2 linked regions of the Variovorax paradoxus genome follow. The main gene of each other region encodes a partner of the protein of the gene in region 2 in a complex. Links are inferred from orthologs where the notes say so. Each region holds a gene or a part of one and is shown on either strand. Other genes may lie near its edges. The genes, in order: smc and GOQ09_RS20845.

Region 1 (5,226 bases), 1.7 Mb from region 2 along the record:
CGTGCGCACTGGCAAACTGGTCGAGCTCGCGCGCACGCGCCACTTCGTCGAGCATTTCGGGAAACTCGAGCGCGCCGTTCACGGCATCGGCAAAGGCCTGCGCCTTCACCACGAATTCGGAATACTCGATTTCGTTGAGCGCGCCGGTGCGGTTGGCCAACTGCACGCCGACCTGGAAGGCGCTGTAGCGCTGGCCCGCCACTGGCGGTTCCCATTGCCCGGTGTGCTCGTTCAGGCCTTCAATGGCAACAGGCTTGCTGCCTGCGCGGCGGGTGGGCGGCATGGCCGCGATGGCCGCATCGCCCGATGCAAGGCCGTCCAGCGACACCGGAGCGATCACGTCGATGAGCGGATCGAGTCCGCCGCGCCGCTCGGCGGTAGGCAGCGGGCTTGCGCCGGGCGCCGGCAGATCAGGGTCGAACAAGGGCTCATGCCGCTCTTGACCCGGAGGCATCTGGTGCGGATCGATGTGCAGCATCGGCTCCACGCCGTCGGCCGCGGACGCCGGCGAACGGTCCGCATCGGAAAAATCGTCGCTGGCGGCGTCGGGCTGCCGCGGTGCATTGCGGCGCGATGTGACGGTGTTGTAGGCCACGACGGCCGCGAGAACGAGGCCGCCGAGGATGGCCAGGGCGAGAGTGAGATTGCTCATGCGCGCTGCTCGGCTTAAGCAGCTTCGACCATCGAGACGGCCGATTCCATGTCGACCGCAACGATGCGGGACACGCCCTGTTCCTGCATGGTTACGCCGATCAGCTGCTCGGCCATTTCCATGGCGATCTTGTTGTGGCTGATGAAGAGGAACTGGGTTTCGCGGCTCATGGCGGTCACGAGTTTTGCATAGCGTTCGGTGTTCGCGTCGTCCAGCGGCGCGTCCACCTCGTCGAGCAGACAGAAAGGCGCGGGGTTGAGCTGGAAGATGGCGAACACCAGCGCAATGGCCGTGAGCGCTTTTTCGCCGCCCGAGAGCAAGTGGATGGTCTGGTTCTTCTTGCCCGGAGGCTGCGCCATCACCTGCACGCCCGAATCCAGGATTTCGTCGCCCGTCATCATCAGCCTGGCGTTTCCGCCGCCGAAGAGTTCGGGGAACATGCGGCTGAAATGCTCGTTCACGATCTTGAAGGTGCCGCCGAGAAGCTCGCGTGTTTCGCCGTCGATCTTGCGGATGGCGTCTTCGAGCGTGCCGATGGCCTCGTTCAGGTCGGCCGACTGCGCATCCAGGAAGGTCTTGCGCTCGCTGGCAATGGCGAGTTCGTCGAGCGCAGCCAAGTTGACGGCGCCCAGCGCGACCACTTCGCGGTTCAGGCGGTCGATTTCGCTTTGCAGGCCGGTGAGGCGCACCTTGTCGGTCTCGATCGACTGGGCGATGGCTTCAAGGTCGGCGCCCGCGTCGTCGAGCAGCTGCTGGTACTGCTCGACACCCAGGCGTGCGGCCTGTTCCTTGAGCTGGAATTCGGTGATGCGCTGGCGCAGCGGATCAAGCTCGCGCTCGAGCTGCAGCCGGCGCTCGTCGCTGGCGCGCAGCTTCAGCGTGAGGTCGTCGTATTGGCTGCGTGCGGCGCCCAGGGCGCCCTCGCGCTCGAGCTTCAGCGCCAGTGCGTCCTGCAGCCCGGCTTGGGCTGCGGCGTCCGACAGGCGGCCCAGTTCGGCCCTGGCGCGCTCGTCTTCGTCGGTAAGAGCCACCACCTGCTGCGATGCGGTTTCGATGGCCCGGCTCAGCTCGCCGCGGCGGGCTTCGAGCGTGCGCTGCGAGAAAGTGGCTTCCTGCGCCTGGCGTTCCAGGCTGCGATGCTGCTCGCGGCTGGCGGCCAATGCACGGCCGGCTTCGATCACACGTTCGTCAAGCTGCGCGTGGCGCTCCTGGCTATCGGCAAGCTGCATATCGAGCTCTTCGAACCGGCCTTCGGCGGCCATGCGCTTTTCCTGCAGCTCCTCAAGCTGCGCGTCGACTTCGGAAAGGTCGGCGGCAAGTTGCTCGCTGCGTGCCCGCGTCTGCTCGGCAAGCTGCGTCATGCGCAGGGTTTCGACCTGCAGTTCGTGCGCACGCGATTGCGTCTCGGCCGCTTCACGGCGCGCCGTCACAAGGCGTTGCGCGGCATCGGCGTAGGCGGCTTCGGCGCGGACCAGCGCGGTGCGCGCCTCTTCGCTGATGAGCGTCTGGGCGCGCAGCTGGCGCTCCAGGTTTTCCATTTCCTGCTGGCGTGCCAGCAGGCCGGCCTGCTCGGAATCTGGGGCGTAGAAGTTCACGCTGTGCGAGAACACGGCGTGGCCGCTCTGCACATAGATGACTTCGCCGGGCTGCAGCGTGCTGCGCTGCGCAAGGGCTTCTTCGAAACTCTGGGCCGTATAGCAGCCGTGGAGCCAGTCGGTCAGCAGGGCTTGCAGGCCGGCATCGTTCAGGCGCAGCAGGCTGGACAGGCGCGGCAGCGCGGCAGCGCCTTGCGGCAAGCCGGCGTCGGGCGGGCTGTAGAACGCCAGCTTGGCGGGCGGCGCATCGTTGCCGAAGGCGCGCACCATGTCGAGCCGGCTGACTTCGAGCGCACCCAGGCGCTCGCGCAGCGCCGCTTCGAGCGCGTTTTCCCAGCCCTGCTCTATGTGAATGCGGCTCCACAGCCCCTGCATGCCTTCGAGCCCGTGCTTGGCGAGCCAGGGCGCGAGCTTGCCGTCGGTCTTGACCTTTTCCTGCAGCGCACGCAGTGCTTCGAGGCGTGCCGAAAGTTCGGCATGCCGGGCGCTCTCGGTATTGACCGCCTGCTGCTTCGTCCGGCGGTCGTCGTCGAGCTGCGGCACCGATTCCTGCAGTTCATGCAGGCGGGCATCGGCTTCGCTCGCGGCTTCTTGAGCGGCGGCGTGCTCTTCCTGCATGGCTTGCAGGCGAGCTTCGTCGGGCGCGGCCAGCGCGCTCTGGTCGGCACGCAGGCGTTCGCCGCGCTGCGTGAGCTGCCGGCTCTGGTCTTCGATGTTGCGCTGGTCGGCCGCCAGCACCTGGATCTGCTGCTGAATCTGCACCACCGCGGCACGCTGCGCGTTGGCCTCGTCCTGGGCGCGCTGCTGCGCTTCTTCCAGCTCGGGCATGCGGGCGTAGTGCTCTTCGAGCTGCGCGGCCAGCATGACGGCTTGCTCTTCGGCATCGACGCCCTGGCCGGCCAGGGTTTCGATCTCGGCCTCGGCTTCTTCGCGGCGGCGGCCCCATTGGCCCATTTGCTCGCGCAACTGGACGAGCCGTTGCTCCACGCGCTGCCGGCCCTCGACCACGAAGCGGATTTCGCCCTCGAGGCGGCCGACTTCGGCGCTGGCTTCGTAGAGCTTGCCCTGGGCCTGGTTGACCTGGTCGCCAGCCGCGTAGTGCGCCTGGCGCACGGTTTCGAGTTCGGATTCGATGCGGCGCAGGTCGGCGGTGCGCGACTCCAGGTCGTTGATCGCCTTTTCGGAATCGGCCTTGATCTTGGCCTGGTCGGCATCGCTTTCGCTGCGCTTGAGGAACCACAGCTGGTGCTGCTTCTTGGTGGCTTCGCCCTGCAGCGTGTTGTAGCGCGCGGCCACCTCGGCCTGCTTCTCCAGCTTTTCGAGATTCGCGTTCAGTTCGCGAAGAATGTCTTCGACGCGCGTGAGGTTCTCGCGCGTGTCGCCCAGGCGGTTTTCGGTTTCGCGCCGGCGTTCCTTGTACTTGGAAACGCCCGCGGCTTCTTCCAGGAACAGGCGAAGCTCTTCAGGCTTGGATTCGATGATCCGGCTGATCGTGCCCTGCCCGATGATGGCGTAGGCGCGCGGGCCGAGGCCGGTGCCCAGGAACACGTCCTGCACGTCGCGCCGGCGCACCGGTTGATTGTTGATGTAGTAGCTGCTGGTGCCGTCGCGCGTGAGCACGCGCCGCACGGCAATTTCGCCGAACTGGTTCCATTGGCCGCCGGCGCGATGGTCGGCGTTGTCGAACACCAGTTCCACGCTCGAACGGCTGGCCTGCTTGCGCGTGGTCGTGCCGTTGAAGATCACGTCCTGCATCGACTCGCCGCGCAGCTCCGACGCGCGCGACTCGCCCAGCACCCAGCGCACCGCGTCCATGATGTTCGACTTGCCGCAACCGTTGGGCCCGACAACGCCGACCAGCTGGCCTGGCAGCAGGAAGTTGGTCGGTTCGGCGAACGACTTGAAGCCTGAAAGCTTGATGGAATTGAGACGCACGACTTGTCGGCCTGCCTTGGCATAGCGCCAAGGTATTGATTTGTAAGGAAAATTGCACGGGCCCGCCGCTTGAAGCAGGCCGCCGCCCCAGCTGTGGATGATAACGTCAGGGCATGAGCGATTCCCTGGTTTCCCCCTTCACCGCGCGCCGCGGCTACCTGCTTGCCGGCGCAGCTGCACTGCTGGGCCTTGGCGGTTGCGCGGCCACCCGTTCCACCGAGCGCGCCGAACCTTATGCCAACCAGGAATGGTTGCAATCGAGCGCCAACCGCATTGCCAATCTTTCCTTGCGCGACAACCTGCAATCGATCCGGCGCGTACAAACCACGCTGTACCGGCGCAATCCGCGCGAATGGCGCAAATCGGCGGCAAGCATCGAAGCGGCCACCCAGCGCGCCTGGGACGCGGTGTTGACGGGCCCCGCCCTGCCCGAGCTGCGCGGCGCCACCGGCATCGACGCCATCCGCCTGGCCTTCGACACCAGCCCCCAGGGGTACCAAGGCGACCGGGTTGCGGCACTGGTCGTCGGCTGGGCATCCATGCTCAAGCAAGCCAATGGCGACACCTGGGACCAGACCATGCTCGACGGCGTCAACGCCGAGAACAGCTACCGTGCCGCGCGCAATTTCGAAATATCGCTGTGGCTGATCTCCTCGAAAACCGGCGCGGACGGCCAGCCCTTGCTGCTGGCCACCGAAATCAGCGAGCGAGGTCGTAACCTCGTGGCCGACCGCGAGCTGTCGAAGGTGGTGGCGCGGCTCGACCTGCTGGCCGCCCAGGCCGACGAGAAATACCGCCGCGCCGCGCTCGACTTCGGGCAGAACTGGATCATGGGCGTGGTCATGCCTTTCTTCACCTTGATTCCCAGATAAGGCAATGGGCACAACCAGGAAATATATTTCCCAAACAGCGGTTTGCGGTAATATGTTTCCGTGCTCAAACAGGAACTCATCACTGCTCTCACCGCCCGCCGTGATGCCGCGGGGCTCTCCAATGCGGAAATCGCGCAACGCTCGGGCCTGACCGAGCGCTCGGTGCGAAACG
Region 2 (7,135 bases):
TGAGCGATTCGCTCGAGATGGCGCGCTTTGGCCGCGACCACGCAGCGCAGACGCTGGTGGTGTCGGGCGTTCGTTTCATGGGTGAAACCGCCAAGATCCTCTCGCCCGAGAAGCGCGTGCTGATGCCCGACCTGGACGCCAACTGCTCGCTCGACCTCGGCTGCCCGGTCGACGAGTTCAGCGTGTTCTGCGACCAGCACCCGGACCGCACTGTGGTCGTCTACGCCAACACCAGCGCGGCCGTGAAGGCGCGCGCCGACTGGCTCGTGACCTCCAGCTGCGCGCTCGACGTGGTGAGCGCGCTGCACGCGCAGGGCCGCAAGATTCTCTGGGGCCCCGACCGCCACCTGGGCGACTACATCCAGCGCCAGACGGGCGCCGACATGGTCAGCTGGAACGGCGCCTGCGTCGTGCATGACGAGTTCAAGGCGCTGGAACTCGAACTGCTGAAGAAGGCGCATCCCGCCGCAAAGGTGCTGGTGCACCCTGAGTCGCCGGCCGACGTGATTGCGCTGGCCGACGCGGTGGGCTCCACCTCGGCGATCTTGAACGCGGCGCAGCGCATGGACGCGAACGAGTTCATCGTTGCTACAGACAGCGGCATGCTGCACAAGCTGCGCACGCTGAATCCGGGCAAGACATTCATCGAGGCGCCCACGGCTGGCAATGGCGGCACCTGCAAGAGCTGCGCGCATTGCCCTTGGATGGCGATGAACGGGCTGGTGGAGCTGGCGAATGCGCTGGAAACGGGGGCAGGCGAAATTCATGTCGACCCTGCGCTGGGGCTGCGGGCGCGGGTGCCGATTGACCGGATGCTGGCGTTTACTGCGGGCCTGAAGAATGGCCAGGCGGCCGGAAGCCTGATTGCAGGCATCGGCGCCGCCTGAAGTCTTGTTCCCTCTCCCTCCGGGAGAGGGCTAGGGTGAGGGCAGCGGCCTCACAACATCGCGCCGGCTTTGCTGCCGCGGCCCTCACCCCAACCCTCTCCCCAAGGGGCGAGGGAGCAAAACCTCAAAACTCCAGCGTACAGCTGTCCCCCAGCGCCTCTCTCCACACGCGCACCCGCGCGAGCGAAGCGCGAAAGTCCGGCAGCGCATCCGCAATGAACAGGCACAAATTTTCCAGCGTCGGCGGATGCAGCCCCTCCACGTCGTCCAGCAGGTGATGGTCCAGCAGCTCGCGCACGTCATCCAGTCGGCGGCGCAGCAGCCCCAGGTCGACCACCATGCCCGTGACCGGATCGCGCTGGCCCGCAAGCCACACCTCGGCGTGGTACGTATGGCCGTGAATACGGCGGCTGCCTTCCACCTCGATGTCGCGCTTCAGCGTGTGGGCGGCATCGAAGAAAAAGCGCTGGCTGATGGTGAATCGCATCTGAAAAGTCTCTCCGCGCTCAGCGGATTCCGGTGATCTTGTGGGTCTGCACGCTGAGGCGCCATGCGGGCTGGCGCATGCATTCGGCAATGCATAGTTCGGTGTTGGCCAAGCGGTCGGGCCCGTCCATCGGCTGCAGAAAGCGGTGCGTGAACTCGCCCGTGCGTGCCATGGTGTCGAGGTCGAACTCGGTCTGCGGCCACACCAGCTTCAGTTCCTGTCCGCGCTGCTGTACCCATGGCGCACCGGCCTTGGGGCTGATGCAGAGCCAGTCGATGCCCTCGGGCGCCACGACCGTGCCGTTGCTTTCCACTGCAATGCGAAAGCGCCGGGCATGCAGCGCATCGACCAGCGCCGCGTCCACCTGCAGCAGCGGCTCGCCGCCGGTGAGCACCACCAGGCGGTGCTCGACATCGCCGGCCGGCCATTGCGCGGCGATGGTGTCGGCGAGCAGATCGGCGGTCTTGAACTTGCCGCCGAGCGTGCCGTCGGTGCCCACGAAATCGGTGTCGCAGAACCGGCAGACGGCCGTGTCGCGGTCTTCCTCGCGGCCCGTCCACAGGTTGCAGCCCGCAAAGCGGCAGAACACGGCCGGCATGCCCGCCTGGCCGCCTTCGCCTTGCAGGGTGTAGAAGATTTCCTTGACGCTGTAGGTCATGAAGACGCCACGTTCTCGATCTCGAGGTTGTCGATCAGCCGCGTAGCGCCCAGCCGCGCCGCGGCCAGCGCCACGAGTGGCTCGCCGGCCAGGCCGAAAGTGGGCACCTGCAGGTCGGCACGCCGCCGCAGCACAAGATAGTCCGGTTGCCAGCCGCGCTCTGTGAGCGTCTGCATTGCCCGCGCTTCGATTGCGGCCAAATCGCGTTCGCCCGCTTGCACGGCCGCGGCCATGGCCTTCAGCGCCTTCGAGAGCTGCACGGCTTCCGCGCGCTCGGTCTCGCTCAGGTAGCCGTTGCGCGACGACAGCGCCAGCCCGTCGTCCGCGCGGAAGGTTTCGCTGCCGACAATGTCGATGGGCAGCGCGAACTGCCGCACCATGTGGCGGATCATCATCAGCTGCTGGTAGTCCTTCTTGCCGAACACCGCCACGCGCGGCTGCACGCACTGGAAGAGCTTCATCACCACCGTGCACACGCCGATGAAGAAGCCGGGGCGGAAATGGCCTTCGAGAATGTCGGCCAGTGCCGGGTCCGGGTGCACCTTGCAGGTCTGCGGCTCGGGGTAGAGCGCTTTTTCGTCGGGCGCAAACAGCACGTTGCAGCCGGCCGCGCGCAGCTTCTCGCAGTCGCTGTCCCAGGTGCGCGGGTAGGTGTCGAAATCTTCATGCGGCAAGAATTGCAGCCGGTTGACGAAGATGCTCGCGACCGTCACGTCGCCCAGCGGCCTGGCCTGTTCGATCAGCGCCAGGTGGCCGTCGTGCAGGTTGCCCATGGTGGGCACGAAGGCCGGGCGCTCGAAGGCCGAAAGGTGCTCGCGCAGCTCGGCGATGGTGTGTGCGATGTACATGGTCTGTGCTCCTTACCAGGCGTGCAGTCGGTCGTCGGGAAAGCTGCCGTCCTTCACCGCGCGCACATAGGCCTCGAGGGCCTGCGCGATGCTCGAGGAATCGGCCATGAAGTTGCGCACGAACTTCGGCATCTTGCCGAGATTGATGCCCAGCATGTCGTGCAGCACCAGCACCTGTCCGGCGGTGGCCTTGCCCGCGCCGATGCCGATGGTGGCGCAGTGCTTCAGTTCGGCGGTGAGCTCGGCGGCCAGCGCGGCCGGCACCATCTCGAGCACCAGCATGGTGGCGCCGGCATCCTGCAATGCGTGCGCATGCTGCTTCAGCAGCGCGCCGGCCGCATCGCCTTTGCCCTGGACGCGGTAACCGCCCAGCGCATGCACGGTCTGCGGCGTGAGGCCCAGGTGGGCGCAGACGGGAATGCCGCGCTCGACCAGAAAGCGCACCGTCTCGGTGGTCCAACCGCCGCCTTCGAGCTTGACCATGTGCGCGCCCGACTGCATCAGCACCGTGGCGCTGCGCAGGGCCTGTTCGCGCGATTCCTGGTAGCTGCCGAAGGGCAGGTCGGCAATCAGCCAGGCCGTGCCCTGCACGCGGCGCAGGCCGCGCGAGACGCTGTCGGTGTGATAGCGCATGGTGTCCAGGCTCACGCCCACGGTGCTGTTCAGGCCCTGGCAGACCATGCCGAGCGAATCGCCGACCAGAAGGCAGTCGACGCCCGCCGCGTCGGCCATGGCCGCAAAGGTGGCGTCATAGGCGGTGAGCATCGAGATCTTCTCGCCGCGCGCATGCATGTCGGCCAGGCGCGGCAGGCTCACCGGTTTGCGCGATGCGGGCGGCGATGCCGGGGGCAGCGTGCCGTAGGGCGTGCCGGCCGCCGGCGTTTCGGAAGAAGGGATTGCGTTGGTGTTCGACATGGTTGGGTTTCTCCCTGCGGGCGTCGGTGGCCGGGCATCCTTGAGTGAGGAAAGTTGAAAGCGGTGGGGTGTCAGCGCCCCGGCGGCGTCAGCACCGTCGGTGCGGTGGGCTCGGCAAGCGAAGGATAGTCCCGGCTGAAATGCAGCCCGCGGCTTTCATGCCGGGCCTGCGCCGAGCGCACGATGAGTTCGGCCACCTGCACCAGGTTGCGCAGTTCCAGCAGGTCGCGCGTGACGTGGAAGTGGGCGTAGAACTCGTGGATCTCGGCCTGCAGCAGCGCAATGCGGTGGCTTGCGCGCTCCAGCCGCTTGTTGGTGCGCACTATGCCCACGTAGTCCCACATGAAGCGCCGAAGCTCTTCCCAGTTGTGGGAAATGACTACGGCCTCGTCGGCGTCGGTCACGCGGCTGTCGTCCCACTGCGGCAACGCGATGCCGGTGCGCCCAGGCGTTGCCGCAATCGCGCCGGCCGCGGCGCGCGCGAACACCATGCATTCGACCAGCGAGTTGCTCGCCAGGCGATTCGCGCCGTGCAGGCCCGTGCAGGCAGTTTCGCCAATGGCGTAGAGGCCCGGCACGTCGGTGCGGCCGGCCAGATCGCTCAGCACGCCGCCGCAGGTGTAGTGGGCGGCCGGCACCACGGGAATGGGCTCGCGCGTGATGTCGATGCCCAGCTCGGCGCAGCGCGCGAGGATGTTGGGAAAGTGCTCGTTCAGGAACGGCGGGCTCTGGTGCGAGATGTCCAGGTACACGCAGTCGAGCCCGTGCTTCTTCATCTCGAAGTCGATGGCGCGCGCCACCACATCGCGCGGCGCGAGCTCGGCACGCTCGTCGTGCCGGGGCATGAAGCGGGTGCCTCCCGCAGATTCGGGCAGCTTCAGCACCCCGCCTTCGCCGCGCACCGCTTCGCTGATGAGGAACGACTTGGCATGCGGGTGGTAGAGGCACGTGGGGTGGAACTGGATGAATTCCATGTTCGACACCCGGCAGCCCGCGCGCCAGGCCGCGGCAATGCCGTCTCCGGTGGCGGTGTCAGGGTTGGTCGTGTACAGGTAGACCTTGCCCGCGCCGCCCGTCGCCAGGATGGTGTGCGGCGCGCGAAAGCTCAGCACCTCGTCGGTCTCATCGTCCAGCGCGTACAGGCCCAGGCAAGCCGGGTCGTCCAGCCCCAGCTTGGGCCCGGTGATCAGGTCGACCAGCGTGTGGTGCTCGAAGAGGGTGATGCTCGGCGTGCGGCGCACGCGCTCGATCAGCGTCTGCTGCACGGCCGCGCCGGTGGCGTCCGTCACATGCACGATGCGGCGCTGGCTGTGGCCGCCTTCGCGCGTCAGGTGGAGCCCGCCGTCGGCTTCGGCGGAAAACGGCACGCCCAATTCGCGCAGCCAGTCGATGGCCTCGGGCGCATGCTCGACGACGAAGCGCGTGGCCTCGGGGTCGCAAAGCCCGGCGCCGGCCACCAGCGTGTCGTCTACATGCGCATCGAAGCTGTCGCCCGCGGCCAGCACGGCCGCAATGCCGCCTTGTGCCCAGGCGCTCGAGCCGTCGTTGAGTGCGCGCTTGGTCAGCACCGCCACCCGGTGCGTCGGCGCCAGGTGCAGCGCCGCCGAGAGGCCTGCAAGCCCGCTGCCGACGATGAGGACGTCGAAGTCGCGCACGGCGGAATTCACAGGCGCAAGAGCCGGAAAGGTCAGGCCGGCGAGTACGCCAGCCGGACGTAGATGGGCGCGAAGGCCTCGGCCTGCGTGATGTCGATCAGCGTTTCCTTCGCGAGCTCGAGCATCGCGATGAAGGTGACGATCAGCACCGGCGCGCCGCGCGACACGTCGAACAGCTTTTCGAATTCCACGAAGCGCTGCCCCTGCAAGTGCCGCAGCACGATGCTCATGTGCTCGCGCACGTTGAGCTCTTCGCGCGAGATCTTGTGGTGCTGCACGAGCTTGGCGCGCTTCATGATGTCGGCCCATGCGTCGCGCAGCTCGACCACGTTCACGTCGGGGAAGCGGGGCTTGAGCGATTGCTCGATGTAGACCTGCCCCTTCCAGAAGTCGCGCCCGTAGGTCGGCATGGCGCTGATGGCGGCGGCCTGCAGCTTGGTCTGCTCATATTCGAGCAGGCGGCGCACCAGCTCCGCGCGCGGGTCTTCGGCCTCTTCGCCGTCGGCCACCTTCTTGGGCGGCAGCAGCATGCGCGACTTGATCTCGATCAGCATCGCGGCCATCAGCAGGTACTCGGCCGCGAGTTCCAGGTTGGTCTGGCGAATCTCGTCGACGTAGCTCAGGTATTGCCGCGTGAGCCCCGCCATCGGGATGTCGAGGATGTTGAAGTTCTGCTTCCTGATGAGGTAGAGCAGCAAGTCCAGCGGGCCTTCGAAGGCCTCGAGAAAGACCTGCAGCGCCTCGGGCGGGATGTACAGGTCCTTCGGCATCGCGAACAACGGCTCGCCATAGAGCCTGGCGAGCGCGACCTGGTCGACCACGTCGGGCATGCTGGCCACGAGCGTGTCGTTGTCCTCGTTGTCCTTCATCGGGCGCTTGCTATCATTTCAATAGCTGCGGGCGCGATGATGGCCAACGATGGATGCCGGCTGGGCACCATTATTTGCTTTGGGTCTGGTAGACGTACGGCTGCTGCGGCACGCGGGCTTCGCTGTATTCCTCGAGCAGGCTGCGGTCGAGGTGTTTGTCCCACAGCAGGGCGCGGCCGGCGCGCTGTTCGGCTTCCAGCGTCGGCTTCTTTTCTTTCATCTCCTCGATGAAGCTGGTGATCTCGGAGGTGTAGTGGGGGCGGCGGAAGATGGACATAGACTGGACCTTTGTAGCGCGAATTTTACCGGGGATGGCATGAAGCGACGACAACAGTGGCGGATCGGCACGGCAGCGGCCTTGCTGGCGGCGGTCATGGGGCTTGCGGGATGCGACCCGCAGCGCATTAGCGAACTGGAGGAAGGCGTGTCCACCGAGGCCGATGTGCGCGCCCGGTTCGGCGAGCCCGAGAACATCTGGGACGTGCCCAACGGCCGCGTGCTTGAGTACAACCGCCAGCCGCAGGGCCAGAAAAACTACATGATCACCATCGGCGCCGACGGCAAGATGAGCGCGCTGCGCCAGGTGCTCACACCCGAGAATTTTGCCAAGGTGCAGCCCGGCATGATGATGGAAGACCTGCGCAAGCTGCTCGGCAAGCCCGCCAAGGTCACGCCCTACGCGCTCAAGCGCGAAACCGAATGGGAATGGCGCTGGGTGCAGCCGCCCAATTCGCCCATGGTGTTTACCGCCACGCTCAACGACGACCAGCGCGTGGTGCGCAGCGGCTCCTCGCCCGACCGGAGCACCGAGGCGAA

What was found.
Region 1: the proteins of GOQ09_RS20845 (region 2) and smc are in contact, whole or in part, in a crystal structure (PDB 3ZGX), measured with the Bacillus subtilis proteins. The link is inferred for Variovorax paradoxus from one-to-one orthologs.

What each region holds. Positions count from the first base shown.
Region 1 is NZ_CP046622.1:2,782,028-2,787,253, reverse strand. What follows is about bases 467-4,575. They hold smc (chromosome segregation protein SMC), read right to left. Parts: upstream 4,183-4,575; coding sequence 667-4,182; downstream 467-666. Other genes in these bases: GOQ09_RS12900 (hypothetical protein), read left to right, coding at 4,296-4,575; GOQ09_RS12910 (cell division protein ZipA C-terminal FtsZ-binding domain-containing protein), read right to left, coding at 467-652. In the rest of the region: more of GOQ09_RS12910, read right to left, coding at 1-466; more of GOQ09_RS12900, read left to right, coding at 4,576-5,054; GOQ09_RS12895 (helix-turn-helix domain-containing protein), read left to right, coding at 5,115-5,226. UniProt on the Bacillus subtilis protein: Required for chromosome condensation and partitioning.
Region 2 is NZ_CP046622.1:4,462,660-4,469,794, reverse strand. The notes cover bases 4,402-7,135. They hold GOQ09_RS20845 (segregation and condensation protein A), read right to left. Parts: upstream 6,320-7,135; coding sequence 5,483-6,319; downstream 4,402-5,482. Other genes in these bases: GOQ09_RS20835 (outer membrane protein assembly factor BamE), read left to right, coding at 6,636-7,135; GOQ09_RS20840 (DUF3460 family protein), read right to left, coding at 6,390-6,596; nadB (L-aspartate oxidase), read right to left, coding at 4,402-5,450. Outside these bases: quinolinate synthase NadA, read left to right, coding at 1-887; GOQ09_RS20870 (6-carboxytetrahydropterin synthase), read right to left, coding at 1,012-1,374; queE (7-carboxy-7-deazaguanine synthase), read right to left, coding at 1,394-2,032; panC (pantoate--beta-alanine ligase), read right to left, coding at 2,029-2,880; panB (3-methyl-2-oxobutanoate hydroxymethyltransferase), read right to left, coding at 2,893-3,795; more of nadB, read right to left, coding at 3,867-4,401. UniProt on the Bacillus subtilis protein: Participates in chromosomal partition during cell division. May act via the formation of a condensin-like complex containing Smc and ScpB that pull DNA away from mid-cell into both cell halves.